4 regions of the Streptomyces sp. GDS52 genome follow, and region 4 is predicted to be linked to each of the others. Evidence: riboswitches for the same ligand, from Rfam matches in the RefSeq annotation. Region 4 holds a riboswitch; each other region holds the start of a gene.
What was found. Region 4 has a riboswitch for cyclic di-AMP ahead of ACTWJ9_RS17395 (M23 family metallopeptidase). Riboswitches for the same ligand answer to the same signal wherever they lie in the genome.
Positions count from the first base shown of each region.

Region 1: linked by a shared signal. The riboswitch ahead of ACTWJ9_RS19700 (transglycosylase family protein) and the one ahead of ACTWJ9_RS17395 (M23 family metallopeptidase) in region 4 are both predicted to bind cyclic di-AMP.
Region 2: linked by a shared signal. The riboswitch ahead of ACTWJ9_RS13475 (transglycosylase SLT domain-containing protein) and the one ahead of ACTWJ9_RS17395 (M23 family metallopeptidase) in region 4 are both predicted to bind cyclic di-AMP.
Region 3: linked by a shared signal. The riboswitch ahead of ACTWJ9_RS29155 (C40 family peptidase) and the one ahead of ACTWJ9_RS17395 (M23 family metallopeptidase) in region 4 are both predicted to bind cyclic di-AMP.

Region 1 is NZ_CM125966.1:4,290,373-4,294,317, reverse strand. Features, by position in the region: gene eno (phosphopyruvate hydratase) at 1-146, opposite strand, end outside; gene ACTWJ9_RS19700 (transglycosylase family protein) at 494-1,279, opposite strand; cyclic di-AMP (ydaO/yuaA leader) riboswitch at 1,283-1,450, opposite strand; gene ACTWJ9_RS19695 (transglycosylase family protein) at 1,656-2,669, opposite strand; gene ACTWJ9_RS19690 (cytochrome P450 family protein) at 3,005-3,945, opposite strand, start outside.
Region 2 is NZ_CM125966.1:2,982,603-2,986,547, forward strand. Features, by position in the region: gene ACTWJ9_RS13470 (polyprenyl synthetase family protein) at 1-594, opposite strand, end outside; cyclic di-AMP (ydaO/yuaA leader) riboswitch at 1,227-1,390, shown strand; gene ACTWJ9_RS13475 (transglycosylase SLT domain-containing protein) at 1,403-1,894, shown strand; gene ACTWJ9_RS13480 (HAD family hydrolase) at 1,933-2,808, opposite strand; gene ACTWJ9_RS13485 (GNAT family N-acetyltransferase) at 3,152-3,945, shown strand, end outside.
Region 3 is NZ_CM125966.1:6,366,922-6,370,866, forward strand. Features, by position in the region: gene ACTWJ9_RS29135 (8-amino-7-oxononanoate synthase) at 1-93, shown strand, start outside; gene ACTWJ9_RS29140 (DUF397 domain-containing protein) at 182-406, opposite strand; gene ACTWJ9_RS29145 (helix-turn-helix domain-containing protein) at 416-1,276, opposite strand; gene ACTWJ9_RS29150 (ATP-binding protein) at 1,488-1,946, shown strand; gene ACTWJ9_RS29155 (C40 family peptidase) at 2,044-2,517, opposite strand; cyclic di-AMP (ydaO/yuaA leader) riboswitch at 2,521-2,651, opposite strand; gene ACTWJ9_RS29160 (hypothetical protein) at 3,061-3,369, opposite strand; gene ACTWJ9_RS29165 (ATP-dependent Clp protease proteolytic subunit) at 3,377-3,945, opposite strand, start outside.
Region 4 is NZ_CM125966.1:3,817,176-3,821,120, reverse strand. Features, by position in the region: gene ACTWJ9_RS17400 (PrsW family intramembrane metalloprotease) at 1-1,135, shown strand, start outside; gene ACTWJ9_RS17395 (M23 family metallopeptidase) at 1,216-2,253, opposite strand; cyclic di-AMP (ydaO/yuaA leader) riboswitch at 2,265-2,422, opposite strand; tRNA gene ACTWJ9_RS17390 (tRNA-Met) at 2,750-2,823, opposite strand; gene ACTWJ9_RS17385 (dihydrofolate reductase family protein) at 2,889-3,945, opposite strand, start outside.

The sequences.
Region 1 (3,945 bases), 470 kb from region 4:
ATGGCCTCGAAGGCGCCGGTGGAGGCACCGGACGGAACGGCGGCACGACCCGTGCTGCCGTCGTCGAGGCCGACCTCGACCTCGACGGTGGGGTTGCCTCGGGAGTCCAGGATTTCCCGGGCTACGACGACGTCGATGGACGGCACGAGCATCTCCTTCATGGATGTGACGTGGATCAGCCGGGCCACGGGGCCCTGCGGAACCGAGCCTATCCGGCTCCGGGCGATCGGCCATCCGGTCGGCCGCCCCTCGGACGGAACCGAGAGTAAATTGTTTCCGAATGGAACAAAGACGGATCCGGAAACCGGGTCCCTCGTGTCCGCCGACCGGTACCGAGCACCGGACGTCGGGCACCGGGCGTCGGCAAGGACCCGCCCGTACGGAAAAGCCCCGCCCCGGTGCGTACGGGGAACACGCACCGGGGCGGGGGAAACCCCGTGGGGACGGGGAGGGGCTCCGTGGGGACGGAGCCCCCTGGGCCTGCGGCCGCGCCTTACTTCAGGTGCAGCTGCTGACCCGGGTAGATGAGGTCGGCGTCCTCGACGATGTCGTCGTTCAGCTCGAACACCTTGTTCCAGCCGCCCTTGACGTCGTGCTCCTCGGCGATCGAGCTGAGGGTGTCGCCCTTGACCACCTTGTACTCGCCGTCGCCCTTCTCGACCTTCTCGCCGGTCGGGGTGGTGACGGTCTTCTTCTCGGCGGCCGGACGCTCGTCGGAGCGGGAGGCCTTCTGCTCGGTGGAGCGCTCGGGGGCGGAGCCGGTGCTCTGCTTCTGAGTGCTCTGCTTCCGGGCGCTCTGTTCCTGAGCGTCCTGCTTCTGGGTGTTCTGCGAGTTCTGGGTGTTCTGCGAGGAACCGCTGTTCTGGTTGCCGGCGTTCTGGTTGCCGGAGCCGCCACCGGTGTGGGCGGCGTTGGACAGGCCCTTGCCGCAGACCGGCCAGGCGCCCTTGCCCTGGCCCGCGAGGACCTTCTCGGCTATCTCGATCTGCTGGGACTTGCTGGCCCGGTCGGCGGTGGCGGCGTACTGCGTGCCGCCGTAGCCGGCCCAGGTGGAGGCGGAGAACTGCAGGCCGCCGTAGTAGCCGTTGCCGGTGTTGATGGACCAGTTGCCGCCGGACTCGCACTGGGCGACGGTGTCCCACTCGGAGGCGGTGGCGGCGGAAGCGTTGCCGGCCGCCATCAGCGGGGCGGCGACGGCGGCACCCGTGACGCCGGCGACGGCGATGACCCGGGTGGCCTTGGACGGACGACGGTGCTTGCCCTTGCCGGAAAACAGCATGGAGGATCCCCTCACCGACGCCTACGAGGTGAGCTGTCGGGTTCGGGCCGGTTGAGTTGCCCGGCCGCGTCCCTCCCGGGACACGGCTTCACCCCTAGCCGATCCGGCGTCAATCTCCGGATGCGGCGCCTACCTTGGTTCCCCCGCTCCTGCCTACGGCGCATGACGCGACGAGTGTTCCCGTGCTGCCACTGGCAGGATTCGGCGTGGCGGCAGCCGGGGCCCGCGGTGGCGAGCGGTCCTGACCGTAGACACGCGCCCTGCGGATAATCAAAGACGATCAGGGCTTCTGAGACCTATCTCTCATCGCCTTTATAACGGACATTCAGCACGAAATATGACCTCAACTGCCGCCATCGACGCGCCTTTTCGAATGTCAGCCCTCGCCCGACCCGAATCCGAACACAAGCGCCTGACCGGGAAGGATGGGGTCGGAGACCGCCGCGCCCGCGGCCTCGTCGCCCCCGCTGTACTGGGTGAGCCATCCACCGCCGAGCGCAAGGGAGTCGGCGGCGACCGAGGGACCGATTCCGGCACCCACGGGAGCCCTGTCGGTCCGGGGCGAGCCGTCGAGGCCGCGCGAGAGGCCGAGACCGCCACGCGAGGCGTGCCGGCCGGAGCTTCCGGACTCGCGGTCCTCGCGCACCTGCTCCTCGGCGCTGGCGCCGCGGTGACGGCCGGTGGGGGCCTCACTCGCGGATGTGTCCGAAGAACCCGCCTTCTGTCCCGACTTGCCCGAGTCGCCCCCCTTGGCGGAGGCCGAGGCGGAGGGAGGAGCGGAAGCGGAGGGAGAGGCGTCCGGCTCGGCGTCCGAACCGCCGGACTTGGACCCTTCGTCCACCTCCTGCCCCTTACCTCCCTCAGCACTCTTGTCGCCGTTGCCCCCGTTGCCGCCCTTGCCGTCCGACGAGGCGCCGGAGGACTGCGAGGGCGCCGGGGTGGCGGAGCCTCCGGTGCCGGACGAGTCGTACGACGAGCCGCCGTCCGCGCCGGTGTCGGCGCCGGCCTTGCCCGAGTCGCCGCCCAGGCCCGACAGCAGGCCGCAGGCCCGCCACGCACCGACCCCCTGGTCGGCGAGGACCTTCTCGGCCACGGCTATCTGCTGCCCACGGCTGGCCTGGTCGGCACTGGACGCGTAGTCGAGGCCGCCGTACTTCTCCCAGTCCGCCTGGGTCAACTGCAGGCCGCCGTAGTAGCCGTTGCCGGAGTTCTGGCTCCATGAGCCACCGGTCTCGCACTCCGCGACCCGGTCCCAGGTCGGACCCTCGGCCGCGCTGGCGCCGCTGGCCCCGAGAAGCGGAATCGCGATGGCTGAGCCGGTCACTCCGGCAGCGACGACGAGAGCCGGAGCCTGGCGGGGGCGACGGTGACGCCCGTTCCCGGAGAGCATGCGGAGACCTTTCGCAGGACAACAGTTACCCGCACGGCGAGTCGAACTGCGCAGCTGTGCAACCGATGCACCGTGCTTGATGGGTGAACGTAGCCGCAGACAATCACTTGTCACAAGTTCATGCCGCGCAGATCACATGAAGATCACAGAGTTGAGTGGGTGTCACGTTTGTGCCACTTCGGCGACGAGGCGACGGACCGTGTCCGGAGGGGTCCCGACGGTCACGCCGGAGGTGTGCGGAGGCTGCACAAAAGCCACTTCGGCGGCAACCCGGCGGCCGTCACGGGCCCGTCCGGCGGATCGCTACGTCAAATGTCCGGTGACCGTTCAGGAAATCACTTCGGCCATGGGCTGAATTCCACCGGCAGGGTCCGCAGTCCGCGCATGATGAGCCCGCCGCGCCAGCGCAGTTCGGCCGGATCCGACGCGAGCCTGAGGTCCGGCAGCCGGGTCAGCAGCGTGGCGAGCGCGGTCTGGCCCTCCAGCCGGGCCAGCGGGGCGCCCAGGCAGTAGTGGATGCCGTGGCCGTACCCCAGATGCTGGTTGTCGCGCCGGGCGAGGTCGAGCACGTCGGGATCGGCGAACCGCTCCGGGTCGCGGTCCGCGGCGGCCAGGACGACGAGGACCGGGTCGCCGGCCGCGATGTGCTGTCCGCCGAGGGTGAGCGCCTCGGTGGCGAACCGCCAGGTGGCCAGCTCCACGGGCCCGTCGTAGCGCAGGAGTTCCTCCACACCGGTCTCCAGCAGCCCGCGCTCCCCGGCGGCGAGTGAGGCTTGCAGGCGCTCGCGCTGCTCGGGGTGGGTGAGCAGGGCGTAGGTGCCGTTGCCGATGAGGTTGACGGTGGTCTCGAAACCGGCGAACAGCAGGATGAACGCCATGGCGGCGGCCTCGTTCTCGGTGAGGTGCTCGCCGTGGTCGGAGGCGCGGATCAGGCCGGAGATGAGGTCCTCGCCGGGGGCGGGTTCGGCGGGCAGCGCCTCGCGCTTGCGGTGGATGAGGTCGGCGAGGTAGCCGCGCATCTTCTTCACCGACCGGGCGACCCCGCCCCGGGGCCCGCCCTGGTGCCGGATCATCATGCCCGCCCAGTCCCGGAAGTCGTCCTGGTCCTCCCGGGGGACGCCGAGCAGGTCGCAGATGGCGTAGATGGGGAGCGGGAAGGCGAACTCGTGGATGAGGTCGGCGGAGCCGCGGTCCGCGAATTGGTCGATGAGCCCGTCGGTGAGCTCCTGCACCCTGGACTCGAACTCGGCGACGCGGCGCGGTGTGAACGCCTTGC
Region 2 (3,945 bases), 830 kb from region 4:
GTCCGCCCCGGACATCATGGCGCCGAACCGGCACGAGACGGCGACCAGTGAGCCGGTCTTGCCACCGAGGACGTCCAGGTAGTGGTCGACCGGATCGCGTCCGTCCTGCGGCCCCGCGGTCTCCAGGATCTGACCGGAGACCAGCCGCTCGAACGCCTCCGCCTGCACCCGTACGGCCTCCGGCCCGAGGTCGGCCAGGATGTGCGAGGCGCGCGCGAAGAGGAAGTCGCCGGTGAGGACCGCGACGGAGTTGCCCCAGCGGGTGTTCGCGCTGGGCACCCCGCGCCGCACACCCGCGTCGTCCATCACGTCGTCGTGGTACAGCGTGGCCAGGTGGGTCAGCTCCACGACCACGGCGGACGGTACGACGCCGGGCGCGTGGGGGTCCCCGAACTGGGCGGCGAGCATCACGAGCAGCGGCCGGAACCGCTTGCCGCCGGCCCGCACCAGGTGCTGGGCGGCGCCCGTGATGAAGGGGACCTCACTCTTGGTGGCCTCGAGCAACCCTTCCTCGACAGCCGTCATCCCGGCCCGGACATCGGCTTCCAGAGCCTGGTCCCGCACGCTCAGCCCGAATGGCCCGACGACGGTCACGAGGGGTCTCCTGTCTGCTGGTGTCCACTGACGCTCAGACGTCTTGCACCGTTCACCACTGGGTCGCTGGTTGTCGATAGGTCGCTGACATCACTCGAGTCAGCGTATCCGGTCATGTTTCGATCACCGCCAGCACCCACATTCCCCGAACTCACCCACAGCACGCACGGACGGCACGTCACGGCACCCTCCGATATCGGATCACCATCAGATCGTTTTCGACCAGTCGACGGCAAAGGACATCAGGCGGCTTTCCGGGCACACCTCACCCATCCTCCGGGCACACCCCGGACCGCATCTCGACACACGGCCCATCCTGCCCGCCCCGTTGACCGATTTGCCGCAATTGCCAAACAGGTTCCCGTTGGCGGCAAATGCGCCCACGCGGTGCGGCCAGTGAGGTCGGTCACGCGCGCCCCGACCCGCCCACGACTCCCCCGAGGAGACGCTTCCCCTTGCCCCGAACGTGAGTTGGCCGTCGGCACCCACAAAGGATCAAGTCCCCCAAATAGCCCAAGACAAGATCAAACGGCGTCATACGTGACGCTCGCACTTGTTCCCGACATGCGCTCTCGCATACGTTCCCGGCCTGTCGGGCGGACGCCGAATCCTGCCACCGCCCGCACCACCCGTCGATCAACTCACTCACGCACGGCAGGAGCGGGGGACCCAGGTAAGTCGCCGGACCGGTCCGCACCGGGACGGCTCGGGGTGAAGCCACGCCCGCAGGGGCGCGGCCGGGCACTCTCCCGCCCGAACCCGACAGCTCACCTCGCAGGCGTAGGAGAGGAACGCACCCATGTCCGCCATGCCCGCATCCGGTCGGCGCCGCTTCGGCCGCACCCGCCTCGTCCGCTCCCTCGCCGTCGCCGCCGTCGCAGCGATCGCCCTTCCGGTGTTCGGCGCCACCAGCGCCTCCGCCGCTCCCGCCGCCCCCGTGTCGTCCGCCCCGGCCGCCGTCGGCACCGCGACGGCGTACCCCGACACCCTCGACGGCTGGATCCGCGAGTCGCTGTCGATCATGGCGCAGCACGGCATCCCCGGCAGCTACGACTCCATCCACCGCAACATCATGCGCGAGTCCTCCGGCAACCCGCAGGCCATCAACCTGTGGGACTCCAACGCCGTCGCCGGCACCCCGTCGAAGGGCCTGCTGCAGGTCATCGACCCGACCTTCCGGGCGTACCACGTGCCCGGCACGGCCCTCGACCCGTTCGACCCGGTCGCGAACATCACGGCCGCCTGCAACTACGCGGCGGACCGCTACGGCTCGATCGACAACGTCTTCGGCGCCTACTGAGACGTCCGGGCGCACCGGGACACGCCCGGCCCACGGGGTCACCCGTGGGGGTGGAGACCGGAACGGCACGCGTGGGGGCGCGTGCCGCCCCGCCCCGCCCCGCCCGTCCCGCCGAACAACCGCTCGAGGACGACGGCCACGCCGTCGTCCTCGTTCGTCGTGGTGATCTCGTCGGCCACCGCCTTCAGCTCGGGGTGCGCGTTGGCCATGGCGACACCGTGGGCCGCCCAGTGGAACATCGGGACGTCGTTGGGCATGTCGCCGAAGGCGACGGTCCGTTCCCGGCTCAGTCCCAGGTGCTCGGCGGCCAGCGCCAGTCCCGTCGCCTTGGTGACACCGCACGGCTGGAGCTCCACGGTGCCCGGTCCCGACATGGTGACCGTGGCCAGCGAACCGACCACCGAACGCGCCGTCGCCGCCAACTCGTCGTCACTCAGGAAGGGGTGGCGCAACAGCACCTTGGTGATCGGCAGCACCCACAGATCGTCCCGTCGTCCGATCCGGACGGCGGGCAGCGTCGGGTGCGGCATCCGGTAGCCCGGCTCGATCAGGGTGAGTCCGTCGACCCCGTCCTGGTCGACCGCGGCGTACACCTCCCCCACCTCGGCCTCGATCTTGCCGAGCGCGGTCTCCGCCAGTTCCCGGTCCAGCGTGACGGAGTGGAGCAGCCGGTTCGCGCCGGCGTCGTACACCTGCGCGCCCTGTCCGCACACCGCGAGCCCCGTGCTCCCCAGTCTGTCCAGGAGCGGCCGCACTCCGGGCGCCGGGCGGCCCGTCACCACGAGATGCCGGGCACCGGCCCGCGTCGCCAGCGCCAGTGCGGCGAGAGACCGGTCGGAGAGAGAGTCGTCGCCGCGCAGCAGCGTCCCGTCCAGGTCGGTGGCGATGAGTGAACAATCGGTGGGTGCGGCCATGATCAGAGAATACGGACACCGCGCCCACCCGACTCACCCTCGACCGGAACGCCTCCGTCCGCACACCCGCACCCCTTATCCTGCGCACCCCCACCGCCGGGCCGGCGCCGCGCCACCACCGGGCCGTCGCCGCGCGTCCGTCTCGCCACAGCACGCGTCCGTCTCACCACAGCCGCGTGCCCGGCCGTTACCGTCATCAGCGGGTACGGACCTGTTAAAGGCCTCTGCACCACTTGGCAACAACATGGTCTGCTACCTACCGTCCTGGGGGTCCCGGGCGGTACCTTCCAAGGGTCCAGGGGGGACTTGATCGGGGGGTCAGGTGAGCAGTGGACGCACACGTGTGCTGAGGCTCGAGGAGCTCGGCGAGGGGGAGCGGGAACGCTGGCGTGAGCTGCGCGCCGCGACGGACGCGCCCCGCAGCCCTTTCATGGAACCGGAGTTCGCCACCGCCGTGTCCCGGGTGCGGCCGCAGGCCCGGGTGGCGGTCCTGTACGAGGGGACGTCCGCCGAACCCGCCGGCTTCCTGCCGTACGAGCGGGGCGCGTGGGGGCAGGGCCGGGCGATCGGACTCGGGGTGTCGGACTGCCAGGGCGCCGTCCTGCGTCCGGGCCTCGTCCCGGAGACCGGTGAACTGCTGCGCGCCTGCTCGGTGTCGAGCTTCGCCTTCGACAACCTGGAGGCGGACCAGGCCCTGTTCGTCCCGCACGCGGCCGAGGAACACACCACCTACGTCATCGACGTGGAGAAGGGCTACGAGACCTACGAGTCCGTCCTGCGCACCCAGTCGCCCAAGTTCCTGAAGACCACACTGGCCAAGGAGCGCAGGCTCGGCCGTCAGGCGGACGGACCGGTGCGGTTCGTCTTCGACGAACGCGAGCCCGCCGCGCTGCGCGCTCTCATCGAGTGGAAATCGGCCCAGTACCGCAGGACCGGGCGGCGCGACCGGTTCGCGCAGGAGTGGATCACGCGGCTCGTGGGCCGCCTGGCCGAGACCCGGGCACCGGAGTGCACGGGCACGCTGTCCGTCCTGTACGCCGGGGACCGCCCCGTCGCCGCGCACTTCGGCCTGCGCTCGGCCTCGGTCCTGGCCTGCTGGTTCCCGGCGTACGACGTGGAGTTCGCGAAGTACTCGCC
Region 3 (3,945 bases), 2.5 Mb from region 4:
GGCATCTCACGGCTCAGACTGACCGCCCGCGCGGACCTGTCCGGGGCCGAGATCGAACGCGCTGTACAGGTGGTCGGCGAGACGCGGCCATGAGTCGGCGGGGCACGGCCGTGGGTCGGCTCGGCAGCGGACGGTTCGGGCGGTGGTGCCGGGCGGGCGGTCGGGCCGGCGGTGCCGCCGGTCAGCGGAGCGCGGCCACGAACTTCGTCCAGCTCCCGGGGGAGACGAGCAGTGCGGGCCCGGACGGGGCCTTGGAATCGCGTACGGCGAGCAGCCCGGCACCCGGGCCGGTGGTCGGCCGGGCCGTCTCGACGCAGTTGTTCGCGCCCGTGCTGTAGCTGCTGCGCAGCCACCGCACAGCGTGCAGATCGGTGCTGGAGAGAAGGGTCCGAGGCGGTACGGGCATCGTGCCTCCTTACCCGCCGGCAGCTGTCCCGGCGATGAAATCCAACGAGTCCTCGGGCGAAAGGGCGTGGATCGAAAGGGCGTTGAAGGCCTCCGAGTACACCCGGAGGTCTTCTTTCCGCTCGAGATAGAGGCTACTCGTCAAGTGGTCGAGAACCACAACATCCAGATCGGAAGTGCGCGAAAATGAGAAGATGACGAAAGGGCCGGTGACGCCGATGTGCGCCCCTGCCGTGAACGGCAGGATCTGGAGCCGCACGTGGGGAAGGCGTGCCGCCTCCACGAGCCGGTTCAGCTGCCGGGTCATCACGCCGGGGCCGCCGACCTCCCGGCGCAGCACCGCCTCGTCCAGGACGGCGGCCAGCTCCAGGGGCGGCTCCGTCCGCAGCACGTCCTGCCGGGCCAGCCGTACTTCCACCAGTGCGTCCAGCCGCTCCCTCGAGGCGCCCTCCAGCGCGGCCTCGGTCACCGCCCGCGCGTACTCGGGTGTCTGCAACAGCCCGGGAACCACCGTGGTCTCCAGGGTGCGCATCGCGCCGGCCTGGGACTCCAGGCTGATGAAGTCCCGGTAGGTGGGCGGCAGTACCCCCCGGTAGGCGTGCCACCAGTGATGCCGTCCGTCACTGTCGTCGGACCCCGCCAACACCAGCAGCAACTCCCGCAACTGGCGGTCCGTCAGGCCGTAGGCGTCGAGCAGTAACCGCACATCGGCCGGTTTCGCCCTGCTCGTGCCCGTCTCGATCCGGCTCACCTTCGACTGGTGCCAGCCCACCAGACGGGCCGCCTCACCGCTGGTGAACCCCGCCGACGTGCGCAGCGAACGCAGTTCGGCACCCAGTTTCCGGCGGCGTACCGCGGGACCGTGCTGCATCGTTCCCCCTTACTCCCTCTGGGCCGCCCGTATACGGTCCCTCGTCGCAGAGTTCACCGTTTTGAGCGACAGATATATGCATATCTTGGCCGTATCGTCGCCCACGCCCCGTGGTGATGGCAGTCTGGCGGCGAAGCACCAGTGCGGGACCGTACTCGAATCAGCCGCTCCGTGCCGGACCGTGGACCCGTGGGAAAGGGACGACGTCGCCATGGCAGACCATCTGGAAGCATCCATCACTCTGCCGAGCGATCCGGCCTCGGTCTCCGCCGCGCGTGCCCATGTGATGGACACACTGGCGGAGTGGGGCATGCCGGCGGACACGGACGTGTCCGACACCGTACGGCTGATCGTGTCCGAACTGGCCACCAACGCCGTGCAGCACACCCTCGGGCAGTCACCCACGTTCACGGTGGACATCGCCCTCGACCACGACGAGCGGTTGCGCATCGGGGTGACCGACAGTCATCCGAGGTTCCCCAAGCGGCTCCCCGCCGCGGTCCAGCAGGACAACGGCCGGGGGCTGGTCATCATCCGCTGGCTGACCGCGGAGTGCGGCGGCAGGATGAGGGTCCGCCCGACCAGGGAAGGCGGCAAGACCGTCTTCGTCGTACTCCCGTGGGCCGTCCCGGCCGAGCCGGTCACGGCGGCGGGACGGCAGGAGCCGTAGGGGGCCGCGAGGGAACAGCGCGGCCCCGGCCGCGTCGGTGACCGTCCGACGGAGGGGCGGGGGCGGCGGCAGGGGGGAATGCCGCCGCCCCCGCGGATCAGCCGACCCGGCCGTACCAGACGCTGCGGGTCCAGATCTTCTGCAGGCGTACCACGTCCCCGGTCTTCGGGGCGTGCCAGATCTTGTTCTGACCCGCGTAGATGCCGACGTGGTAGACGTTCTGACCCGAGTGGAAGAACACCAGGTCGCCCGCCTTGCGGCTGGAGGCCGAGATCTTGCGTGTCTTGTTGTACTGCTGGGCTGCGGTACGCGGCAGTTGCTTACCCGCCTTCTTGTACGAGTAGAGGGTCAGGCCGGAGCAGTCGAAGCGGGACGGTCCGGTGGCGCCCCACCGGTAGGGCGCCCCCTTCTTGGCCGCCGCGACCTGGAGGGCCTTGGTGGCCGAACTCGCGGCCGCCGCCTCCGAGGCCGCACCGGGAACCACGAGTGAGCCGCCCACTGCGGCGAGGGTGAGGGCCGAGGCCGTGCCGGCCCGGGCCATGAGAGACGGGACACGATTGAGCGCGGACATGCGCAACCCTTCGTCAGCCGCCTGTGAAGGATGACCTGTCGGATTCGGGCTGGCGAAGTTGCCCGGCCGCACCTGTGCGGCTTCACCCCAAGGGCTGCTCGGCACGGGAATCCCCGCGCCGGCGACCCGTCATGCTCGGGTCCTCCACTCCTGCCGATCCACTCCTGTCGACCGGTCATCCGGGCGGCGGCAGGACTCGGCGTCCGCCCGGATCGCCCCGCCGCGGTGGCGGGGGCTTGTCGTCAGTGAGCGATCTTGGCAATGGTTGGCCCGAAATCCCACCTGAGCCAGGGGTTTGTGTTGTTACTCACCACTCATCCGTTCGGGTGGACAGTGCTGCGTCCGGACTTCCGTCCAGAGCGCCGAGGAGCCCCGGACCAGCATCGGAATGCTTGATTCCGAAAGGGGGCGCGCGCGGTGCGCAACCTTGGCGGCCCGAAAAGAAGTCGTGCGTCTACGCCGCTTGGGGGTAAGCCTTTTGGTCCGTTTCAACTCCGGTGCGGACATGTCACCGGCGCACGCCCCGACCGGGCCGGTAGGGCGTCAACTGCCGGATCCCGGCGGCAGGATGACGCGGGCCGTGCGCCGCTCGCCGTCCAGCACCCGCAACGCGCGGGCCAGGGTGGCGGTGTGCAGTTCGGTCTCGCCGCGCCTGTGCATCAGGGCCAGCGCGTCGCGCAGGGCGACGGCCTTGCCGACCAGTGCCTGCGCGGCACGCAGCCCCCGGTAGGTGTCGCCGTCGCGGGCCGGGTTGATCCGGCCGAGCAGGTCGACGGCCTCGAGGTAACGGTCGATCAGCTCGGCCTCGGCCCGGGTCAGCGCGGGCAGCGGCGGCAGTTCGGGTGGCAGCATCGGCGGCTCACCTCGTACCGGGAGCGGCCCGGAGGCCCTCGCGGCGGGTCACGATCCGGTCCGCGAGGCCGTAGTCCACCGCCGCCCGGGCGTCGAGGACCGTCTCCCGCTCGAAGTCCGACCGCGCCTGCTCCGGGGTGCGGTGGGTGTGCCGGACCAGCATCTCCTCGAGCCGGGCCCGAACGCGTGACAACTCCTCGGCCCGGACGGCCAGGTCGCTCGCCCGGCCCTCCACCGGTTCCGTCAGCGCGGGCTGATGAAGCACCAGCCGCGCCCCGGGCAGCACGTACCGCTTGCCCGGGGTCCCGGCGGCCAGCAGCAGTGCGGCTGTTCCGGCCGCCTGCCCCAGGCAGACCGTCTCCACCTCGCAGGCGACGTAGCGCAGGGTGTCGTGGATCGCCGACATGGCGTGGAAGGAGCCGCCGGGCGAGTTGACGTAGAGGGAGATGTCCCGGTCGGGGTCGCGGTGCTCCAGGTACATGAACTGGGCGATCACGTCGTTCGCGGAGGTCTCGTCGATCGGTGTCCCGAGGAGGATGATCCGCTCCTCCATCAGCCTCGAGTACGGATCCGTGC
Region 4 (3,945 bases):
GCTGGACCGGGTCGCACCGGGCCCCTGGCGCAACCTCGTCTTCTCCTTCGCGTGGGGCGCCTGCGCCGCCGCGCTGATGGCGATCGTCGCCAACAGCTTCGCCACCCAGTGGATAGCGACGGAGACCGCGGACCCGTCCCGCGCCGACACCCTCGGCGCGACCGTCATAGCCCCCGTCGTGGAGGAGTCGGCGAAGGCCGCCGCCGTCCTGCTGGTCTTCCTCTTCCGCAGACGCGACTTCACCGGAATCCTCGACGGCGTGGTGATAGCCGGGGTCACCGCCACCGGCTTCGCCTTCACCGAGAACATCCTCTACCTGGGCAACGCCTTCGGCACCGACCAGCTCACCGGCGGCAGCGGTGTCTCCTCCGTCACCGCGGCGACCTTCTTCGTCCGTGTCGTCATGTCGCCGTTCGCGCACCCGCTCTTCACCGTGCTCACCGGCATCGGCTTCGGCGTCGCCGCGCTCGCCACCGAACGCCGGCGCCTGTGGCGCGTCCTGCCGCCGCTGGGCGGTCTGCTGCTCGCGATGGGCATGCACGCGCTGTGGAACGGCTCCTCGGTCCTCGGCGAGTACGGCTTCTTCGCCGTGTACGGGGCGTTCATGGTGCCGTCGTTCGGCCTGCTGACCTGGCTGGTGGTGTGGACGCGGCAGCGCGAGCTGCGGACCGTACGCACGGAACTGCCCGTGTACGTCGCCGCCGGCTGGCTGAGCCCGGCCCAGCCGTTCGCGCTCGGCTCGATGCGGGCCCGGCGCATCGCCCGGCGGTACGCGCGCCGGCACGGGGGCCGGGCGGCGGCCCGGACGGTGGCCCGGTACGAGGCGTACGCGACGTCCCTGGCGTTCCTGCGGCACCGGGCACGCCGCGGCCGCGTGGGCACGGACTTCGCCGCGCGGGAGGGGGAGCTGCTGCGGGAACTGTGGCGCCGCCGCGACGCGGCCCGCCCGGCCCTGGAGCACGCGGCCCGCGCCACCGCGCCGCCTGTACCGCCCTGGCCGGCGTACGGCGTGTACGGCGTGCACGGCATGCACGGCGCGACGGGCCTCGCGTATGCCCCGCACCCCGCGTACCCCGGGCACCTCGGGCATTCCGCGTACCGGCCGAACCCGTACGCGTACCCGTACCGCCCCTGAGACGTACCGCCCCTGAAACGCCTGACCGGCAGTCCTGACGTCGGGGGGTCGTCGTCAGGACTGCCGGGGCTGTGGTCGTCTCAGACCGTGAGGCCCTTCGACTGGAGCCAGGCCATCGGGTCGATGCCCGCGCCGGAGCCGGTGTGGACCTCCAGGTGGAGGTGGGCGCCGGTGGAGTTGCCGGTGGAGCCGACGCGGCCGATCACGTCGCCGGTGTTGACCTGCTGGCCGACGCTGACGCTGATGGAGGACTGGTGGGCGTACCAGATCTCGGTGCCGTCGTCGAGCGTCAGCACGGTCTTGTAGCCGTAGGAGCCGTCCCAGCCGGCGGAGGTGATCGTGCCGGTGTGGACCGCCTTGATCAGCGTGCCCGTGGGAGCGGCGAAGTCCAGGCCGGTGTGCTGGCCGGAGGCCCAGTAGGCGCCGGCCTGACCGAAGGTCGAGGAGACGGTGTACGAGGAGGTGGGCAGCGCGTACTGCCGGGCCAGCTCGGCGAGGCGCTCGGCCTCGGCCTTCTGCTTGGCCTCCTCCTCCGCCTTCCGCTTCTCCTCGGCGGCCTTCTCCTCCGCCGCCTTCTTCGCGGCGGCGGCCTTCTCCTTGGCCTCCTTCTCCGCGGCGGCGACGGCCTCGGCGGCGGCCTTGTCCTCGGCCTGGCTCTGCTGCTGCTCGACCTGGGCCATGATCCGGGCGTGCAGCGCCTCGCCGGCGTCGGAGCCGGAGCCGCCCTGCTCGGTGACCTCGTCGGCGACCGCAGCGATGTCGCTGAGCGCGGTGGCGGAACCCGCGGGGGTTTCCTCTTCGGAGATGAGGGAACCGACAGAGGGAAGGTCCGGCATCGAGATCGAGACCGGCGGCTTGCCGGTCTGGGCGCTGGCCATGCCGCCACCGGCGACGGCCGCTATGACACCGACACCCAGAACCGTGGAGCTGCGGGCGAGGCCTCCGCCGCGCTGCTTGCCGACGCGGTGCCGACCGCGCACGGGGCGGACGGACTCCTCGGTGGGATTCCACTCCTCGAAGGGACCCTCGTCGGGGCGGGCACCGCCGTAGACGAAGGGATCGCCGTCGTACTGGCTCGGGATGAAGGGGGCCTCGGGAGCAGGCCGGTTCGACGCCACCTGGGCGTACTCCTTTCCTTCCTTCTCGCCTACCGGGTTAGCTGACGGGTTCGGAGCAGGAAGGTCTCCTACGCGCGTATACCCTCCGTGTCTCCACGGGGGTACCGACGCGATTCACCCCAAGATGTTGGTTCCCCGGTTCCCTTGCGGGATTCGGCGCATGCGCACGGAGCCGACTCGTGTGACGGCTGGGACGACCGCGCTGCGTTATCGAACGTTAATAGAGGTAGGGGTCGGATTCCAAGCCGTTCCTCTTGATCGTTAACGATTTCCACACGGACTTAAGCGCTACCGCCGGGCAAAAGCGGGCGAGTTGACTCTGCCTCACGCGTCACATTGGACTTGACGGTTTATCAGTTGTTATGCGCAGCGCGGTGGCCCGATCACCTGGCGTGACAACGGTGCGGAAGCCGGGACGAGGAGCCGGAGCGGCGAGGCGGAAGCCGAGAACGGCCGAGGGCCGGAACCCTTTCGGATTCCGGCCCTCGGCCTTCAGTAGCGGGGACAGGATTTGAACCTGCGACCTCTGGGTTATGAGCCCAGCGAGCTACCGAGCTGCTCCACCCCGCGTCGTTGTGTCACCAGCATACGGCATGCGGGGGACACTCCGCACACTCCTTGTCGTCGCCGTCGCGTCACCGGCCGATCAGATGGTCGTTCGGTGCCGTGGCGGCCTCCTCGTGCTCGGGCAGTACGACGACCTGGGCGCCCCCGGCGGCCAGCACTCCGCTGCCGTCGGCGTCCGCCACGAAGGTGTCCGGCTCCCGCCAGGCGGTGACCACCCGCCGCACCCCCGCGTCCAGGATCAGCCGCGCACAGGGCGCCGGACGCGAGGCGCGGCGCGCACAGGGTTCCAGGCTGGAGTACACGGTGGCGGTCGTGAGCCGCGGATCCGTGGGGTCGGTCTTGGCGAGGGCGGCCTCCTCGGCGTGCACCAGCGGGTCGCCGCCCTCCCGGGAGTGGCCGCGGGCCAGTTCGGTGCCGTCGGCCGCGACCACCACCGCGCCCACGCTGAAGGCCGTCTCCGACGGCGGGCACTGAGCCGCCAGTTCACAGGCGAGGGCCAGCCAGTGGTGGTCGGCGGCGACGGGGAGCGGGCCGGCGCCGGGGGCGGTGGGCTCGTAGCGCATGAGGACGACGTCGCCGACCTGGCGGGTCTCCAGCAGCCGCAGCCGACCGCCCTGGTAGGCACCGGGGCCGAAGAGGCGGGCGGCGTCCGGGTCGCCGACGAAGAGCGGGGCGAGGACCAACTGGAGCTCGTCGGCGAGGCCCTGGGTGAGGAGCTGGGTGTGGATCAGGCCGCCGCCCTCCACCATGAGCCGCCGGACGCCGTACACGTCGTACAGGTGCGTGAGGAGCCGCCGCCAGTCGAGTGCGGCGCCGAGCGGTACGACGTCGGTGGCGAGGCCGTGCGCGCGGGCGCGTTCGGCACCCTCGTCGGTCGTGTAGAGGACCTTCTCGCCGCCGGTGTGCCAGAACCGCGCCGCCGGGTCCAGGTCGCCGGAGCCGCTGACGCTGACCTTCAGCGGGTACGCGGACCGGCCCTCGGCGACCCGGGCGGCCCGCCGCTCGGGCGAGTTGACCAGCAGGCGGGGGTTGTCGGCGCGGATCGTGCCGGCGCCGATCAGGATCGCGTCGACCGACGCCCGTACCTCGTCGACCCGGTCGAAGTCGGCCGGGCCGGACAGCAGC